Regions from separate parts of the Comamonas sp. HJ-2 genome, predicted to be linked through region 1. Evidence: predicted binding sites of a transcription regulator. Region 1 holds the regulator's gene; the other holds the start of a gene.
The links. Region 1 encodes LexA, which represses DNA repair genes until DNA is damaged. Its sites were predicted from a motif close to ACTGTATNNNNATACAGT; they were not measured.
Positions count from the first base shown of each region.

Region 2: imuA (translesion DNA synthesis-associated protein ImuA) is a predicted target of LexA. The motif match lies at 2,380-2,397, and genes of this name have one in related genera.

Region 1 covers NZ_JBSIFD010000005.1:151,949-160,427, reverse strand. Annotated here, with positions in the region: gene ACWGXF_RS06585 (Rha family transcriptional regulator) at 1-70, opposite strand, end outside; gene ACWGXF_RS06580 (FABP family protein) at 70-711, opposite strand; gene ACWGXF_RS06575 (hypothetical protein) at 796-1,200, opposite strand; gene ACWGXF_RS06570 (hypothetical protein) at 1,296-1,604, opposite strand; gene ACWGXF_RS06565 (hypothetical protein) at 2,376-2,702, shown strand; gene ACWGXF_RS06560 (universal stress protein) at 3,007-3,468, opposite strand; gene ACWGXF_RS06555 (hypothetical protein) at 3,612-3,857, opposite strand; gene ACWGXF_RS06550 (hypothetical protein) at 4,275-4,697, opposite strand; gene lexA (transcriptional repressor LexA) at 4,867-5,538, opposite strand; gene ACWGXF_RS06540 (asparaginase) at 5,621-6,601, shown strand; gene adk (adenylate kinase) at 6,864-7,520, opposite strand; gene kdsB (3-deoxy-manno-octulosonate cytidylyltransferase) at 7,911-8,479, opposite strand, start outside.
Region 2 covers NZ_JBSIFD010000013.1:113,317-121,795, forward strand. Annotated here, with positions in the region: gene ACWGXF_RS12540 (3-oxoacid CoA-transferase subunit B) at 1-580, shown strand, start outside; gene ACWGXF_RS12545 (HD-GYP domain-containing protein) at 778-2,130, shown strand; gene imuA (translesion DNA synthesis-associated protein ImuA) at 2,414-3,337, shown strand; gene ACWGXF_RS12555 (DNA polymerase Y subunit UmuC family protein) at 3,339-4,835, shown strand; gene dnaE (DNA polymerase III subunit alpha) at 4,828-8,238, shown strand; gene ACWGXF_RS12565 (LysR substrate-binding domain-containing protein) at 8,275-8,479, opposite strand, start outside.

The DNA.
Region 1 (8,479 bases):
AATCGGGGAGTGTGCGCCCTGCGGACCCAGTGAATTCGGCCGGGGCGTGGAGTCTTTTGAGAGTGCTAATCAGATTTCAACTGCGGCCCTTGCCGTTGGGTTGGGCGTGGGCTCGCCAATCTTGTGCAAGGTGTTGCGGTCGGTATGGGCAAAAGGTTCGCTCTGGCCGGGGATGGTCAGCGTGGTTTCCTGCTCGTACGACCAGGTGCCGTCCGAGTGCTTGGTGATGGTGATGGTATAGGCGTCGGTTCTGAAGGCGTGCTCCAGAAACGGGTTGCTGGAGATGCCGTTGACGGTGGAGCCGCGCTCGGCCCTGAGGGTGAAGCTGGTGGCGTCGGCCGTGGTCTTGCCCGTGGCCATGGCGGTCTGTCCGCGCGGGATGGTCAGGGTCTGGATGATGTTGCCGGTGGCAGGCTCCCACAGCCAGTAACCGACCTGGTCGTGAAAGGTTTCCACATCGTCGGGCTTGACGATGCGTGTGTGGTAGCGCAGGCCATAGAAGAGCTGTGGCCCGTTGGTTTGCGCATCGATGGGCTGGCACTCCATGTGCTCGATAAAGGCCTGCTTTTCGGGGCCGTCAGCCTTGGGGTTGATGTCCAGGCCGCGCTTGCCGGTCCAGATGCCGGCCATGCCGGTGAGGGGGCCAAGGTTGGCCAGGGTATTCACATCGGGCGTGGGCTCGGTGTAGATGTCTTTGGGAAAGTTTTCCATATCGTGTAACGGGCTTTCACTTTGAATCTGTTGAAGCCAGTTTACAAGCCATGGACTGAGGGCTTCTTGACGGCAGTCAAGCTGTCAGGTGCTTTCTTCGGTGGTGAGCGTAAAGCGTGCACTTTCGCCGCGCTGGGCGGCTTCACGCGTGAGGAAGATCAGCACGCGATAGCTGGCACCACGTTCGATGCGAAAGGTGCAGATGTTGTTGTTGGCCGAGCCTTGGCATAGGGGCTGGGCAGAGCCGTCCTTGAAGACGTTCATCTGGCTGGAGGGGTTGTTGGTATTGAGCGTGACGGTCATGCGCTGGAAGGGCCGCGTTTCGAGCCCGTATTGCACGATGCCGTTGCCCGTGATCTGGCCGCTGTAGGAGTTGGTGTAGCCGCCCGGGGTTGTAAAGGCGGCCTGTGCCATGGAGCTGCTGCTGAGATGTAGTGTCATGAGACTGAGCAGGGCAGCAGTTGCAAGCATCGGTTGGAAGCGGGTCATGCAACTCTCCTGAATGTGTTGGACAGGATGGCGCTCCTGGCGCAGCGACGGGTGTCTATGCCGACAGCCAATCCACCATCCTCCACCGCCGCGCCCTAGCGGCAGGAGACATTGCGCCAACTGAATTTGCCGTCGTTAAAGAACTCTGTCCATACCGACATGATGGGAGCCTGACGGTAAGAGAACGTAATCTGGTTAGGGATCTTTGGCCCTAGTGCGGCAGGCTGTCCATCCTTGTCGAAGACCTTGACGATGTAGAGCGTGACGCCTCCGTCCTCGTCAGTGTGCAGGACTACCCGGTAGTCCTTGGTGAAGAGATCCCAGTCGAATTGCTTGGTCACATACGTGTGCAGACGGACAAAAGCGCGGTTCGCGTTCTTGGCGGCAGGATTAACTTTTCTCATGACGACACTCCCTGTTGCTCAACGACTTGCCGCAGGACCTGCGAGCTGACATTTCATTGCATTTGACTGATGTTGTATCAAGAGGATGTAAGGAAGTATGTAGGCACTTACAGATCGCGCTAATGGACAGAGCAGATCTGCTGTGTGAGCTTCTCTGAAGCGCTGGGGAGGTGCTTTGCCGGTGCCGCTGTCATCTTTTCTTGATGAAGTGGCCGTGCTAAGTAACTGAGTGAAAAGATAGATTTTTTTAATGAAATCTATTCTGAGCCGGCATGGGTTTGAGCGTAAAAATTGCCTGATGATGACAATTTTGAGAGAGGCGCATTGAATTTCAGGATGACGATGCTCTGGCCTGAGTCAACGAAAGCAGGGCTGAATCGCCTTGCCTGAATTCCAACAGGCAAGTCATCGGTAGGTGCTCCCGAAATACTAGGCAATGCGGTGGCTGAGCAGCTGGCAAGCGTCCAAAAGCCAGCCTATCCAATCCTTGAGATATGTCACCGTGCAGGCTCAGGGTTCACCGTGGCTCTGGCAAGTCTCGCTCTGCCAGTTGTCTCTCAGGCCGGTCGTCAAACAGTGTTAAACCCTGAACCTATTGGTGATGTAGATTTTGTTTCTGCTGCACTTTTCGGTAAATTGGGCGTAGGAAAATTCTGATTTTGATGTGCAAGTGGCGATCTAGCCTGATGCCCTACTGAATTCAAAAAAAAGCCCATGTCCCACCACCTGCAATACACTTTTGCCTCCCGTCTAGATGCCTGGATCAGGCACATGAAGCTGGCCAAGCCTTGCCATACGCAGCAGATGGCTTATGAGTTGGTGATCGACAGCTGGGTGCAAACCAATGCAGAGCTTGGTGCTTCGCAGGAATTTTTGAAGGCCTTGCGCCGGCGTCGGCTGTGCGAGGAGCATGGCTGGCGGGGGGTGAATACGAGCGTTGCGCACTGGGATCTGGATGATGCACACACTGTGCGGATCTATCTGCACGAAGACGGCTCCATCGTGGTGCAGCAAATGGACTCGCAGAATCTCCAGATTCTGTTCACCTTGCCTGGGCATCGTGAGCGATTGGGAGAAGTATCGGAGCGATGTGCCTAGCAGCCAAAAAAATGCCCGCGCAAGGCGGGCAAGTTTTGGGGTCCTCTCGATCCGGTTCTGCAGCTCACACAGTCAATGCATTTGAATAGTTGGCAGAGGCGCTACTTTGGCCTCAATCGCCGTTTATCGCTCTTGCACTGTTGCTGACGCGTTTGAACGGTTGACAGGTTGCCCCATCGGGTGCGGCCAGCAGCTCCTGACTGGCTGGCCTGCATTTTGCAGCCATGACTTGCAAATCACTTGCCCATCCTGTACCGAGGCAAGCGTGCGACATGCAGGACTGCTATTCGATATTTCTGGCTCCTTAATGTTTGCCGGTGGAGGCGGGCCGGTGTACCAGCACCGGGACATGGCTGTGCGTCAGGACGCGCTGGGTTTCGCTGCCCAGCAAAATTCCGCCAATACCTTTGCGACCGTGTGAGGCCATGCAAATCAGGTCGCACTGCAATTCCTGCGCCTGGTGAACAATGGCTTGGTAAACAGAGGCGTGGGTGACTCGCACAAAGTTGCAGGGTACGCCTTCAGGTCTGGCAATCTGGTCAACGAACTGCAAAGCCGCATCTGCATCGCTGTTGGCACTTCGCTCGAACTCTGTGCTGTTGTAAGTCAGCAGTGCGTCTGCGCCGTAGATGATGGCGCGGTAATCGGGCATGACATAAAGGCCGGTCACCTTGGCGCCTTGTTCACGCGCAAGCAGAACGCCAGCACGCACGGCAGCCTCTGACAGTTTGGTGCCATCGGTGGGAATGAGCAGGTGCTTGAACATGTTCAGCCTCCTGATGCCGGAAGATGTGCCTGAGAATCAATTTATTCCAATATTTCGAGCCGCGCAATGCCTAGTTCTTGAATGCAGCAGAGTTGTAGACAGGAGGTAAGACTCTGTAACGGGGTCGATGGCGTCGAGTTGTCTCATTCCTCGGGCGAAGGGGGAACGCGATTGAGGATTTCGCCAGTGGCCTCTATCTCGAACTGCTGCGGATTGAGCCAGTTGACCTCCTGATGATCGGCAGTTTCAAAGTAAATGGCAGACGGTCGTATGGAGACGCCATGCGGCATGTCAACCTCATCAAAACTCTGATAGACCAGAATCAGGCGCAGGTCTCCATTGGCGTCTTTGGCCTGTATGTGCTGCAAGAGCTTGCGGTAGGCACTCATAAGACGCCCTCATTGACATGTGTATATGAATGTTTCCACTGTCGAAGAGGTGCTGCAATACCCTGATCCGGGTATCCGTTCTGACGCATATTCGCGCCTGACAAGGAGTTTAGAAGGCTGCAAGGCTTGTGCGAAATGCGTTCTGGCGGACAGGCACAGGCAGAACATCAGCAAATAATTTACATGGCAATCCAGATCGTTCGGCGCCAATATAGAGGGCCTGCTCTGGCGACATCGAGTTTTTGCCTATGCACTGCTGGCAGAGTTGTCTGGCGCCATATCTGCCGGCCGATGGGCCAAGAGCGTTGAGGTGGCTTCCTGTTGGATGCAATGGAAGCTTTGTTGCATCGCCTGCAGACCTATCGCGGGTCAGGCTCGGAGCTGCACGAGTGCAGGCAGTCAAACCTCACTGTGCTTTCAGACTTGCGGGGTTGTTTGCTCATGGAGTGCCATACGCTCCAGCGCGGCACAGACATCGGCCATGCGTCCGCAGATCAACAGGCATTCGGGCTGACTGCGCGGCTCACGCTGCACGATCTTGAGAAGTCGTGGAGAAGCTGCTTGCCTAGACTCGTCGGTTATTGGCGATTGCAGCTCTGGTGTCGCTGCAAAAGCCTGAGGACAAAGCGTATTGCTGCCTAGACGACTGCGACCGCGGTTGGCGCGCATGACAGGAATGCTGATCTGCTTCGCCTTTGGGCGATTGCTAGTGAAGGATACAGGTTCTGCAGCGGCTTCGCTTGCATCATCAGAGCAGAAGTTCGGGTTGAGCGACAGCGTGGCAGGCTGCCCTTTAAGGGTCAGGCGTGTCAAAGCCTGCAGTGATGTGGCGAATCCCATTTGGCAACTCCTCTTGATGACCTTGCGGCATGGATAAGGGCAGGATTGCGTTCTTCAGGCAAAGCTCCGCCCAGGGCGAAGCTCAACGGCTTCGCGCCTACCACCTGGGCTTGAGAGGGAAAGAGGCCCGGTGCCTCCGCTGCATAGGCGTAGGGACGCCGTCTGCCCGTTACATGAACATGCTGTTGCGGATAAGGCCTACGGCCAGGCCTTCGATGGCGAATGGCTCTTCAGGATCGACGTGAATGATCTTGTAGTCGGGGTTCTCGGGCAGCAGCTCGATGCCCTGAGGCGTGCGCTTGAAGCGTTTGACGGTCACGTCGTCACCGAGGCGGGCCACCACAATCTGGCCGTTGCGCGCTTCATGCGTAGCCTGTACCGCCAGCAGGTCGCCGTCCATGATGCCCGCGTCACGCATGGACATGCCGCGGACCTTGAGCAGGTAATCGGGCTTGGCGGCAAACAGGCTGGGCTCGACCGAATAGCTCTGATCGATATGTTCCTGGGCCAGAATAGGCGAGCCGGCAGCGACGCGGCCGACCAGGGGAAGCACCAGCGGGGCCAGGGCTGTGAGCGGTAGCGCAAAGCTGGCACCACGTGCCGCATTGATGTTGCGCACGGTATCGGCGCGCAGGCGAATACCGCGCGATGTGCCGCTGACCAGATCTATGACGCCCTTGCGGGCCAGTGCCTGCAAATGCTCTTCTGCAGCATTGGCCGACTTGAAGCCAAAGGTGCTGGCAATCTCGGCCCGGGTAGGGGGCGCACCCGTGCGAGCGATGCTGGACTGGATGAGGTCCAGAATCTGCTGCTGGCGGGGAGTGAGCTTGGGGTGGTCCATGGGCATTCCTTGATCGATCGATGATGAATACTGTGTGTTCATCCAGTACCTGTATTTTTAATCAGTTTGAAGAGGACTGCAAGTGGAACGTGACAAAAATATCGTCATTCTGGGCACCGGTGGCACGATTGCCGGTGTTGCCGAGCAGGCGGGCACCAGTGTGGGCTACCGTGCGGCCCAACTGGGCGTGGCTCAGCTGCTGCAGGCCGTGCCGGACCTGGAGCTCGTTGCTTCTGCGTCGCTGCAGGTGGAGCAGCTGGCGCAGCTGGACAGCAAGGATATGGATCACGCGACCTGGCATGCACTCGCGCTGCGATGTGCCGAGCTGCTCGCTCGTGATGACGTGAGCGGCATCGTGATCACCCATGGCACCGACACGCTGGAGGAAACCGCCTGGTTTCTGCAATGTGTTCTGCACCCGGCAAAGCCCGTGGTACTGACCTGCGCCATGCGCCCGGCCACAGCCATTTCGGCTGACGGCCCCGGCAATCTGCGCGATGCCGTGGCCTGTGCGGCCGACATGCAGGCTGCTGGCCGCGGTGTGCTTGCCGTGGTGGCGGGCCGGGTGTTCAGTGCACGCCAGGTGCGCAAGGTGCATCCTTACCGTGTGGATGCCTTCGATGGCAGTGGTGCCGGCCCGCAGGGCTGGGTGGAAGAGGGGCGGCTGCGCTGGGCAACAGGCGGGCTGCCGGTCGTTGCGGCCAGCTCCACTGCAATCGCTTTACCGCCCGCAGATCACTGGCCCCTGGTGGAGCTGCTGCACAGTCATGCCGGCTGCAACAGTGCCGTAGCGCTGGCGGTGATGCAGGCCTGGTATGCGGCAGGCGTGCGTGCCGTGGTGGTGGTGGGCACGGGCAATGGCACGGTCCATCAGGCATTGGCGCCAGCCCTGGACTGGGCGCAGGCGCAGGGCATGGCTTTGCGCATCACGACCCGGTGCGAGGAGGGGCAGGTGGTGCGGGCCGAGGGAGCGGGGGATGGCCGTGTGAGCAGCCTGCCGGCGGCCAAGGCCAGAATCAGCCTGATGCTGGAGCTGATGGGCTGGCCTCACGCATTGGATTGATGCTCTTATTATGAGAGCGGTCAGCCTGCGTTAATAAAGAGTATTTATGGTGTTTTTACCTGAAGTCCAATGAATGTAGGCGCAGGCAGCTATGAATATTGATGGCTGCAATGCCATCCTTGGTGCAGCTATCCCGCCGGCCGGAAGGCCGGGAGCGCGAGCTTCAAAAACAAAAAAGGCCGGTGAAGACACCGGCCTTTTTTGCCCAGAGATGCCTGGCCGCGAAAGTCGGCAAGGCTCCATGAGCGAGTGATCAGGGCGATCAGGAAGCCAGAGCGGCCAGAGCGCGTTCGGTGATTTCTTCCACGCTGCCTGTGCCGCTGATGGCGCGGTACTTGGGGGCCGCTGCTGCATCGGCCTTGGCCCAGTTGCTGTAGTAGTCCACCAGAGGACGTGTCTGGCTGCTGTAGACGTCCAGGCGCTTCTTGACGGTTTCTTCCTTGTCGTCTTCGCGCTGAACCAGGTCTTCACCGGTCACGTCGTCCTTGCCTTCCACCTTGGGAGGGTTGAACTTGACATGGTAGGTGCGGCCCGAGGCGGGGTGGCTGCGGCGGCCGCTCATGCGTTCGATGATGGCGTCGAAGGGCACATCGATTTCCAGCACATAGTCCAGCTTCACGCCGGCGGCCTTCATGGCGTCGGCCTGGGGGATGGTGCGGGGGAAGCCGTCAAACAGGAAACCCTTGGCGCAGTCGGGCTGGGCAATGCGTTCCTTGACCAGGTTGATGATCAGATCGTCGCTGACCAGCTGGCCGGCGTCCATCACGGCCTTGGCTTGCAGACCCAGAGGGGTGCCAGCCTTGACGGCGGCGCGCAGCATGTCGCCCGTAGAGATTTGAGGGATACCGTACTTTTGGCAAATAAAGGCCGCCTGAGTGCCTTTGCCGGCGCCGGGTGCACCCAACAAAATCAGTTTCATGGAAATCCTTGAGGAGAGTAGAAATTCTTGCTGGCCCAGGCAGACGGGTGGTCGTCCGTAGTCCCCGGGCCGTATTTTTTCGCGGGCAAGGATAGCACGCACAAGACCAACACAGGCTTACACAATTCAGTCAAGGCTGTCACAAGTGCGGCCAATTGAAGGCATGTATCCGCTGCAAACGCGATTGCTGTAGTTGTAATCCAGGTGCCGAAGCCGTTACATATGCTATTCGGACTATGCGGAAAGTATAGCGATCAGCGCTTTCCTGGACTGGCCCAGGGCCCTTTGGGACTGCGCGCGTGGGCTGGGCAGCTGCCGGCTTGATGCGTGAGCAGCCCTGGATGAAGACAGCCTGCGCACCGGTGTCGCCAAGGTGCGCAGGTCTTTTTTTCAACCAGCAAAAACAGCGCGCACGCGCTCCAGGTCTTCGGGCGTGTCGACGCCGGCACCCGGTGCATCGGGCGTGATATGCACGGCAATGCGGTGGCCGTGCCAGAGGGCGCGCAGCTGCTCCAGCTGCTCCATGGCTTCGGTCGGCGCGGGTGCCAGTTGCGGGAACTCGCGCAGAAAACCGGCCTTGTAGCTGTAGATGCCAATATGGCGCAGCGGTGTGAAACCTGTGTGACCGGCCCTGGGGGCCGCCGTCTGCCACCAGGCTTCATCGCCGTGGTCGCGTGAGCAGGGGATGGGGGCGCGGCTGAAATAGCTGGCCAGACCCTTGGCGTCACAGACCACCTTCACCACGTTCGGGTTGCGGTAATCCGTCAGGCTATCAATAGGATGAGCCGCCGTGCCCATGCTGGCTTCAGGACGGGCCAGCAGCAGTTGCGCCACAGCCTCGATCAGCTTGGGGTCGATCAGCGGCTCGTCGCCCTGCACATTGACGACCACATCGTCGCCGGACAGGCCCAGTTGCGCACAGGCTTCGGCCAGACGGTCGCTGCCGCTTGGATGATCCT
Region 2 (8,479 bases), on a different contig from region 1:
CTACGTCAACCTCGGTATCGGCATTCCCACGCTGGTGGCCAACCACACGGGCGACAAGGAAGTGTGGCTGCAGTCCGAGAACGGCATGCTGGGCATCGGCCCCTTCCCGACCGAGGACCAGGTCGACGCCGATCTGATCAATGCCGGCAAGCAGACCGTGACCACGCTTCCCGGTTCGGCCATTTTCGGCTCTGATCAGTCGTTTGCCATGATTCGCGGCGGCAAGATCAATCTGTCCATTCTGGGCGCCATGCAGGTGTCCGAAAAAGGCGATCTGGCCAACTGGATGATTCCCGGCAAGATGGTCAAGGGCATGGGCGGCGCCATGGACTTGGTGGCGGGCGTCAAGCGCGTCATCGTGCTCATGGAACATGTGGCCAAGAAAAAGGACGGCACGACCGACCTGAAGATTCTGCCCAACTGCACCCTGCCGCTGACGGGTCTGGGCGTGGTAGATCGCATCATCACCGATCTGGGCGTGATGGACGTGACCCCCGAAGGCCTGAAGCTGGTGGAACTGGCCGATGGCGTGAGTTTTGACGAGATCCAGTCCAAGACTGGTGTGACGCTGCTGAAATAAGCGGCGCTGCGCTCACGGGCAAGAACCGCTGCGGCGGTTCTTTTTTTGCGCCTTTTTCTGCAGCATTGGCAGAATTAATAGCTGTCGGGGTCGATAGGGCAAGCGATGCAAGCTGTTTTTGCTTTAATTGTGGCCCACAAATTATTGCAATCTGCAACAATCGAGTTTGATTGAGCAGACAGAAACAGAGCGCTTTGATGAGTGAGAACGCTGGTGCGCAAGGGCACGAGACCGATGTACATTTTTTGCGCGCAGTCACCGATATGGCCGAGCATACGGAGGTCATGACAGGCGATGCAATCTATACCGATAAGGGCATGAAACTGGTGGACAAAGGCACACGTGTTGACAGTCGTCTCTATGACCGTCTGGTCATGCACAAGCTGCGTGACCCGATCGATGCCAACCTGATCACGGGCGACCTGGTCGACGTGACATCCCTGGTCGCTCTGGCGCGCCAGCAATGCGAACAGGTCGATCTGCTGCATCGCATGGTGGCGTCCATCGGCGATATCGAGCGTCTGCTGGCGCCGCTCAAGAGTCTGCTGCTGCCCCAGGCCATTGCCTTCAAGCTCACCGTCATGCGCGAGCAGCGCAGTGACCTCTACCAGCACAGTCTGCAGATGACGCTGGTGGCGATCTTTCTGGCGCTCAAGAACGGCTGGACCGAGCGCGAATGCGTGCCGCTGGCCACGGCCGCGCTGCTGCACGATGTGGGCATGCTCTATATGGACCCGGTCTGGACCGACCCGGACCATCGCTTGAGCGGCGAGGAACGCAAGCATCTGGTCGCGCATTCCGTTACCGCCATGCTGGTGGTGCGCAGTACCGAACTGTATTCGCGCGCCGTGGAAATCGCCGTGCTCGAGCACCATGAGCGCATGGATGGTTCCGGCTATCCGCGCGGCATCAAGGGCAACGCCATTTCGCCCATGGGTCAGGTGCTGTTGCTGGCCGAGGTGGTCTCGGCCTTCTTCGAGAAATTCACGGACATGCCGGGCCAGCGCCTGTCGCTCATGCTGCGCATGAACCACAAGAGCTATCCGGCCGATCTGGTGCACCTGATTCTGCCGCTGCTCTACGACGAAATCAGTCCCGGCAAGCCACTGGCGCCGCTGCAGGCCGAGTTCTCCCACAGTATTGCGGCTCTGGAGGCTGCGCTGCGCAAATGGAGCGAACTCAGGCGCGACTTTCCCGAGCACTGGCAGCAAATGCCCGATGCGCAGGCGGCGGTGGCCGTGGAAGCCAGTCTTGCGCAACTGCAAAAACAGCTGGCCGAGGCAGGCGCTCACCCCAGCCAGCAGCTGGACGTGCTGAGCTATTTCAAGGACGACGCCTTGGGCATGAGTGAGCTGGCCCTGGTCAACCGCGAGGCCCTGTGGCAGTTGCAGGCCATCATGAACGACTGCCTGCGCCGCTGGCCCACGCTGGGGCAGGGCGGCTCCACGCTGGAAGTCGCCGTGGCCGAATGGTGCGAGGCCTGTGCTCAGTTGATGCCGCAGGCAGGCCGCAGCTCGGCCATGAATGCCGACAGGCAGTCGCTCAATTGAGGACATTGACTGCGAGTTTTGCCCAGGACGGCTGGCCTCAAGTTTGATAGCGGCAGGCGCTTGATTGACAGGCGCTAAACCGGTATTTCTTCAAAATTCTGTGCATCACGCCGCAGCGCGGCATGCTTTGCTGCGTCTGCTTGCGCTATCCTGAAAAAGTATTTTTGATAGCGCACGACGTCCGATCTACAAGGGTCGACTGTATCTGCTGCCGATATTAAGGTCTTGTTTTGCGCGGAAACTTGGATAACTGTATATTTGTACAGTAATCAAGAGCTTTCGCATGCATACCCAGCCCATGACATCCTTGGCCCATCCTGGCTCACCGCCCGGCATGACGGAGTCTGTCCGGCAGCAAACAGGTGCAGAGCAGGGCGTGCGGCCGGGTCTGCCCGCTGCGGGCAGCCCGCATTTGTCCACCATACAGATTCCCGGTGTCTGGCGCGGCACGGACTGGCAGGCGGGCGTTGGCTCTCAGGTCTGGCCCAGCGGTCATGCTGCGCTGGATGCCGAGCTGCCGGGCGGCGGCTGGCCCGGCAATGCCTTGATTCAGCTGCAGCAACCAGCGCACTGCCATGCGGAGTGGGCCTTGCTGTTGCCCGCGCTGGCCGCCCGTGTCCGGCAGCATGCGGCTTCACGCGCGGATTCAGGGCTGGGCCAACTGGTGCTGGTGGCTCCACCCTATCTGCCTTTTGCCCCGGCATTGCAGGCCGCCGGTATTGACGCCAAGCGGCTGTGCGCGGTGCAGCCGGGGCGCAGTGCCCAGGATCTGGCCTGGGCCTGCGAGCAGGCTCTGCATTGCCGGGATGTGCTGGCGGTGCTGGCCTGGTTGCCCGAACTTCCCGCGTCCACGCTGCGCCGCTTGCAGCTGGCCGCCGCTTCGCAGGGCCGGCCTCTGTGGCTATGGCAGGAGCTGCAGGCCGAGTCGCGCAGCTCCCCCGCCGCATTGCGGTTGAGACTGGAGAGAGCTACGACAGTCTTCGCTGCTCAGCAGGCGCCGGGTTTGCGGATACAGATACTGAAGCGCCGTGGGCCTTTGCTGGAGCGCCCCGTACAGCTCGCGCTTTCGCAGTGGGCCTGGCAGCCCGTGCTGCAGGCGCAGGCCCAAAGACATGCGCGCCAGAGCGAGGAGGCTGCCATGCTCATGCAAGGGCGCATGACAGTCGCCGCTCCTGCAACGGCCTCGCCTTGGATGACGGAGGCATGAGATGGGCAGTGCAGAGCACTGGATGGCCTGGCCTCTGGCCTGCCTGAGCGAGTCAAGCCCGGTGGCTGAGAGTGCCTGCTGGTGGGCGCTGGAGTTTTCGCCGCGTGTGGCCTTGCTCGAAGACGCCTTGCTCATGGAGACCAGCCTGGTGCAGCGTCTTTGGGGCGGAGCCGAGGTCTTGCTGGCGCGGCTGGACAGTGCTTTTGCGCAAGCTTGTCAGGCTGGCCCCCCGGAGTCCGGGGGCGGCGATGCGGCATTGCAGCCGCTGCGCGGCCAGGGCGGCACGGCCTGGCAGGCTTTGGCACGGCTGCGGCTGCAGCAGGCCCGGCCTTGCGGCTCCGTCCCTGTTTCCCTGTCCATGTCCGAGTCATCGCTGCATGCCGATGCGCTGCCGCTATGGACGCTGAGCGCCCTGGAGCAGCACAGCTCCGTGCTGCTGCGCCTGGGTTGCCGCAGCTGGGGCGATGTGCGAGCATTGCCGCGCGCGGGGCTGTCGCGCCGCATTGGAGCCAAGGCCTTGCGTGCGCTCGACGAGGCCTATGGTCTGCTGCCCCAGCCGCTTGACTGGCTGCAACTGCCCCAGCAATTCCTGCTGCGCCACGACCTGGGTTACCCGGCTCACCATGCCGATGCCGTGCTCCATGCCGCGCAGCCGCTGTTGCGCGCGCTGCAGTCCTGGTTGCAGGCCCGTCACCATGCGGTGCTGGCGCTGCGATTGCGCTGGCACCATGATCTGCGTCGTATCGACGGCCAGGAGCTACCGGCCTGGGAAGCGCTTGTCATCCGCACGGCCCAGCCCACGCAGGGCATGGCGCATTTGCAGCGCCTGTTGCGTGAGCACCTGGGTCAGCAGCGCTGGCGCGCCCCCGTGGACATGCTGGAGTTGCAGGCGCTGGAGACGGTTGCCTGGGCGGCAGAGCCGCTGAGCTGCCTGCCTGCCGCCCAGGGCCAGAGCCCGTCGGACAGTCTGGCCTGGCATGAATGGGTGGAACGCCTGAGCGCCCGCTGGGGCGAGGAGACCGTGCAAATGGTGCAGCCGCGGGCCGATCACCGCCCCGAGCAGATGCAGTGCTTGCAAGCTGCGGCGAAGCTGCTGCAGAGCCAGAGGCTAGGCGGCACCAGGGCCGAGGCGGGAGCCGGCTTCAGGCCACGCCGTCAGCCCGGCTGTGCCGACCCCTGGCAAGCCCTGTGGCCGCCCTGGCTGCTGCCCCAGCCCCAGGCCTTGCCCGTGCAGGACAATCGTCCCCAATGGCATGGGCCACTGCAGCTCAAGGCCGGGCCCTACAGGCTGGAGTCCGGCTGGTGGGATGCGGCTGGCGATGCGTTTGCCGATGCCCAGGCCGGCGCGCCGGTCGGCTTGGCCGTGCGTGACTATTTCGTGGCCTATAACGCCGTGGTCGGCCATGTCTGGATTTACCGCGAGCGCGCCCGTAGCGAACACCTGATGAGCATGACAGCCAGCCCCGCCAGCTGGTTTGCGCAAGGCGTGTATGGCTGAGCAGATCCTGGTCGAGCCGCCCGTTGCCGCACTGCGCCTCGCAGGGCCGCCGCCTGTCGCCATACCGGCCAGCCCCGTGGCTCAGGGCATGGGCAGAGGGCCGCTGGCCTATGCCGAGCTGCATTGCCTCTCGAATTTCAGTTTTCTGCGCGGTGCTTCATCGCCTGCCGAGCTGGTGCACCGGGCCAAAAGCCTGGGCTATGCGGCGCTGGCGCTGACCGACGAGTGTTCGGTGGCTGGTGCCGTGCGGGCCCATGAGGCGGCGCGGGACTGCGACTTGCACTTGATCCATGGCAGCGAATTCGCCTGGGGCTCGTTCAGGATCGTGGTGCTGGTGCGTGATTTGCAAGGCTGGGGCAATCTCTGTGAATTCATCACCGTTGCACGCAGCCGGGCTGCCAAAGGGGAGTATCTGGTCGATGAATCCAGTCCCTGGCAACTGCTGCAGCAAGGTTGCGAATGTCTGCTGCTGCCGCAGCGCGAGCAGCTCAATGCATCGGATTTGATCGCTGTAACCGCTCTTCTGGAAAACGTTGCAGCGCATTTTTCGACAAATAACCTGTGGCTGGGTGTGGAGCTGCATCTGGCGCCCGACGACAGCCTGTGGCTGCAGACCCTGCAGCAGGCAGGCGCGGCGCTGGGCCTGCCGCTGCTGGCCTGCGGCGATGTCCATATGCATGCACGCTCGCGCAAGCCGCTGCAGGATGTGGTCACGGCAATACGCCTGGGGCGCACCGTGGCCGAATGCGGCTTTGCGCTGCAGCCCAATGCCGAGCGGCATCTGCGCTCGCGTCTGCGGCTGGCTTCGCTCTATCCCAGGGTCATGCTGGAGGCGACGCTGGAGCTGGCCGGGCGCTGCAGCTTCAGCCTGGACGAGATCCGCTACCACTATCCTCAGGAGAGCGTGCTGCCCGGCATGACGGCCACGCAGACCCTGGCCTGGCTGACCTGGGATGGCGCGGCGGGACGCTATCCCCAGGGCATTCCCGAGGACGTGCACGATCAACTGCATAAAGAGCTGGCGCTGATCGAGGATCAGAAGTACGAGATGTACTTTCTCACCGTGCATGACATCGTGCGCTATGCGCGCAGCGTCGGCATTCTGTGCCAGGGGCGCGGATCGGCGGCCAATTCTGCGGTCTGCTACTGCCTGGGCATTACGGCGGTAGATCCGGAAAACAACAATCTGCTGTTCGAGCGCTTTATCAGCAAGGAGCGCAGCGAGCCGCCCGATATCGATGTGGACTTCGAGCATGCGCGGCGTGAAGAGGTCATCCAGTACATCTACGACAAATACGGGCGCGACCGCGCCGCGCTCACGGCCGTGGTCAGTTGCTGGCGCAGCCGTAGCGCGCTGCGCGATGTGGGCAAGGCGCTGGGCCTGCCTGCCGATCTGATCGATGCCCTGGCTAAGGGGCAGTATTGGTTCAGCGAGCATGCCCAGGCGCAAGCACAGACGCATGCAGAGGCGGCCGATTCGGCAGAGGAGGACCAGGCGCCCGAAGCACTGCCCGAAGACTGGGGGCAGCGCAAGCTCCAGGAAGCCGAGGTGCTGGCACGCGAAATGAATTGCGCAGTGGGCGCGCATCGGCTGCGCCTCTGGATAGAGCTGGCCTGGCAGCTCAAGGACAGCCCGCGCCACCTCAGCCAGCACGTGGGCGGTTTTGTGCTGACCGAGGGAAAGCTCACGCGCCTGGTGCCCGTGGAGCCTGCCACGATGGCCAAGCGCTCCGTCATACAGTGGGACAAGGACGATCTCGATGTCGTGGGCCTGCTCAAGGTCGATGTGCTGGCCCTGGGCATGCTCACCATGTTGCGCAATGCCTTGAATGAGCGTGCCCGCTGGCGTGGCGAGCCATGGGGGCTGCACCAGATTCCGCAGGAGGATGCTGCGACCTACGAGATGATTTGCCAGGCCGATACCGTGGGTACTTTCCAGATCGAAAGCCGCGCCCAGATGAGCATGCTGCCGCGCCTGCAGCCGCGCACTTTCTATGACTTGGTGGTCGAGGTTGCCATCGTGCGCCCCGGCCCGATTCAGGGCGGCATGGTCCATCCCTATCTGCTGGCACGTGAGCGTGAACGCCGCAAGCTGCCGCTCAAGCTTGAGAAGCCGGAGCTTGCAAATGCGCTCAAGCGTACCTTGGGTGTGCCCATTTTCCAGGAGCAGGTGATGCAGATCGCCATGGATGCTGCCAAGTTTTCGGCCGGCAAGGCTGATGAGCTGCGCCGCTCCATGGCGGCCTGGAAGCGCAAGGGCGGCGTACACAAGTTCGAGCGCCCATTGATCGACGGTATGGTGGCGCGTGGTTACAAGCTGGAATTCACTCAGGCCATCTTTGCGCAGATGCTGGGCTTTGGCGAATATGGCTTCCCCGAAAGTCATGCCTACAGCTTTGCGCTGCTGGCCTATGCGAGCGCCTGGCTCAAGCGCCATGAGCCGGCCATCTTTCTGCAGGCGCTGCTCAATGCCCAGCCCATGGGTTTTTATTCGCCGTCCCAACTGGTGCAGGATGCGCGCCGACACGGAGTGCGCGTGCTGCCCGTCGATGTCTGTCATAGCCACTGGCATTGCACGCTCGAAGCTCCTTTGCAAGCCATGCGCGGCGTGGCCCAGCCCCAGCCGGCCGTGCGCCTGGGGCTGAACCGGGTTGCCAGGCTGGGCAAGGCCGCAGCGCTGCGAATCGAGGGTGAAGCTGCGCAGGCTCCGTGGAAGGACGTGAGCGATCTGGCCATGCGAGCCCGGTTGGACAAGGCGGATATGGAAGCCCTGGCCGCAGCGGATGCGCTGCGCAGCCTGGCCGGTCACCGTCGCCAGCAGATGTGGGATGCTGCTGCGCAGGCCAGCCTGCCGCCTATTTTTGCGCAGGCCGCGATTCATGAGCCAGGGCTTGAGCTGCCCCAGGCCGCCGAGGGCGAGGAAATCATGTTCGACTATGCCGCCACGGGCCTGAGCCTGCGCCGCCACCCGCTGGCCTTGCTGCGTCCCAGGCTGGCGCGCCATGGGCTGAAGACCGCAGCCGAGCTGCGTCATATGCTGCCAGGCCAGAAGGTCCGCGCCTGCGGCATCGTTACCGTGCGCCAGCGACCACCTACCGCCAACGGCACGCTGTTCATCACGCTGGAAGACGAAACCGGCGTCATCAACCTGGTGGTCTGGAGCCAGACCTTTGCGCGCTGGCGCTCTGCGTTGCTGGCCTCGCGTCTGCTGGCCGTGGAGGGCATCTGGCAGCGCAGCACGGCCCCGCAACTGGAGGCGCCGGAATCAGCAGGGAATATGCCTGCAGCCAAGAAAGTGGATGAGCCTGCGGTTCGCCATCTGGTCGTGATGAAGGCCAGGGATGTGACCCGCTGGCTGGGGCGGTTTGCCGAGGTCGGGCTGAACAGCCGGGATTTTCATTGAGCCTGCCGAGGCTGGTGCGCGCTGGCCGCTGCGAATTCAGGACGCTGCCGGCTGCTTGGCAAATTGCAGTGCATGTTCAATGAGCGTCTGCACTGCCCGGCTGCCCGGCGTGAGCGAATGCACCAGCGCAATGCCCACATGAAAGCCCGGAGGATTGTCCAGCAGCGGCAAACACTTCACGCCGCGCGGCTGAACGAGATGCGAAACGCCCGCGACCAGACCCACGCCCAGGCCGGAAGCC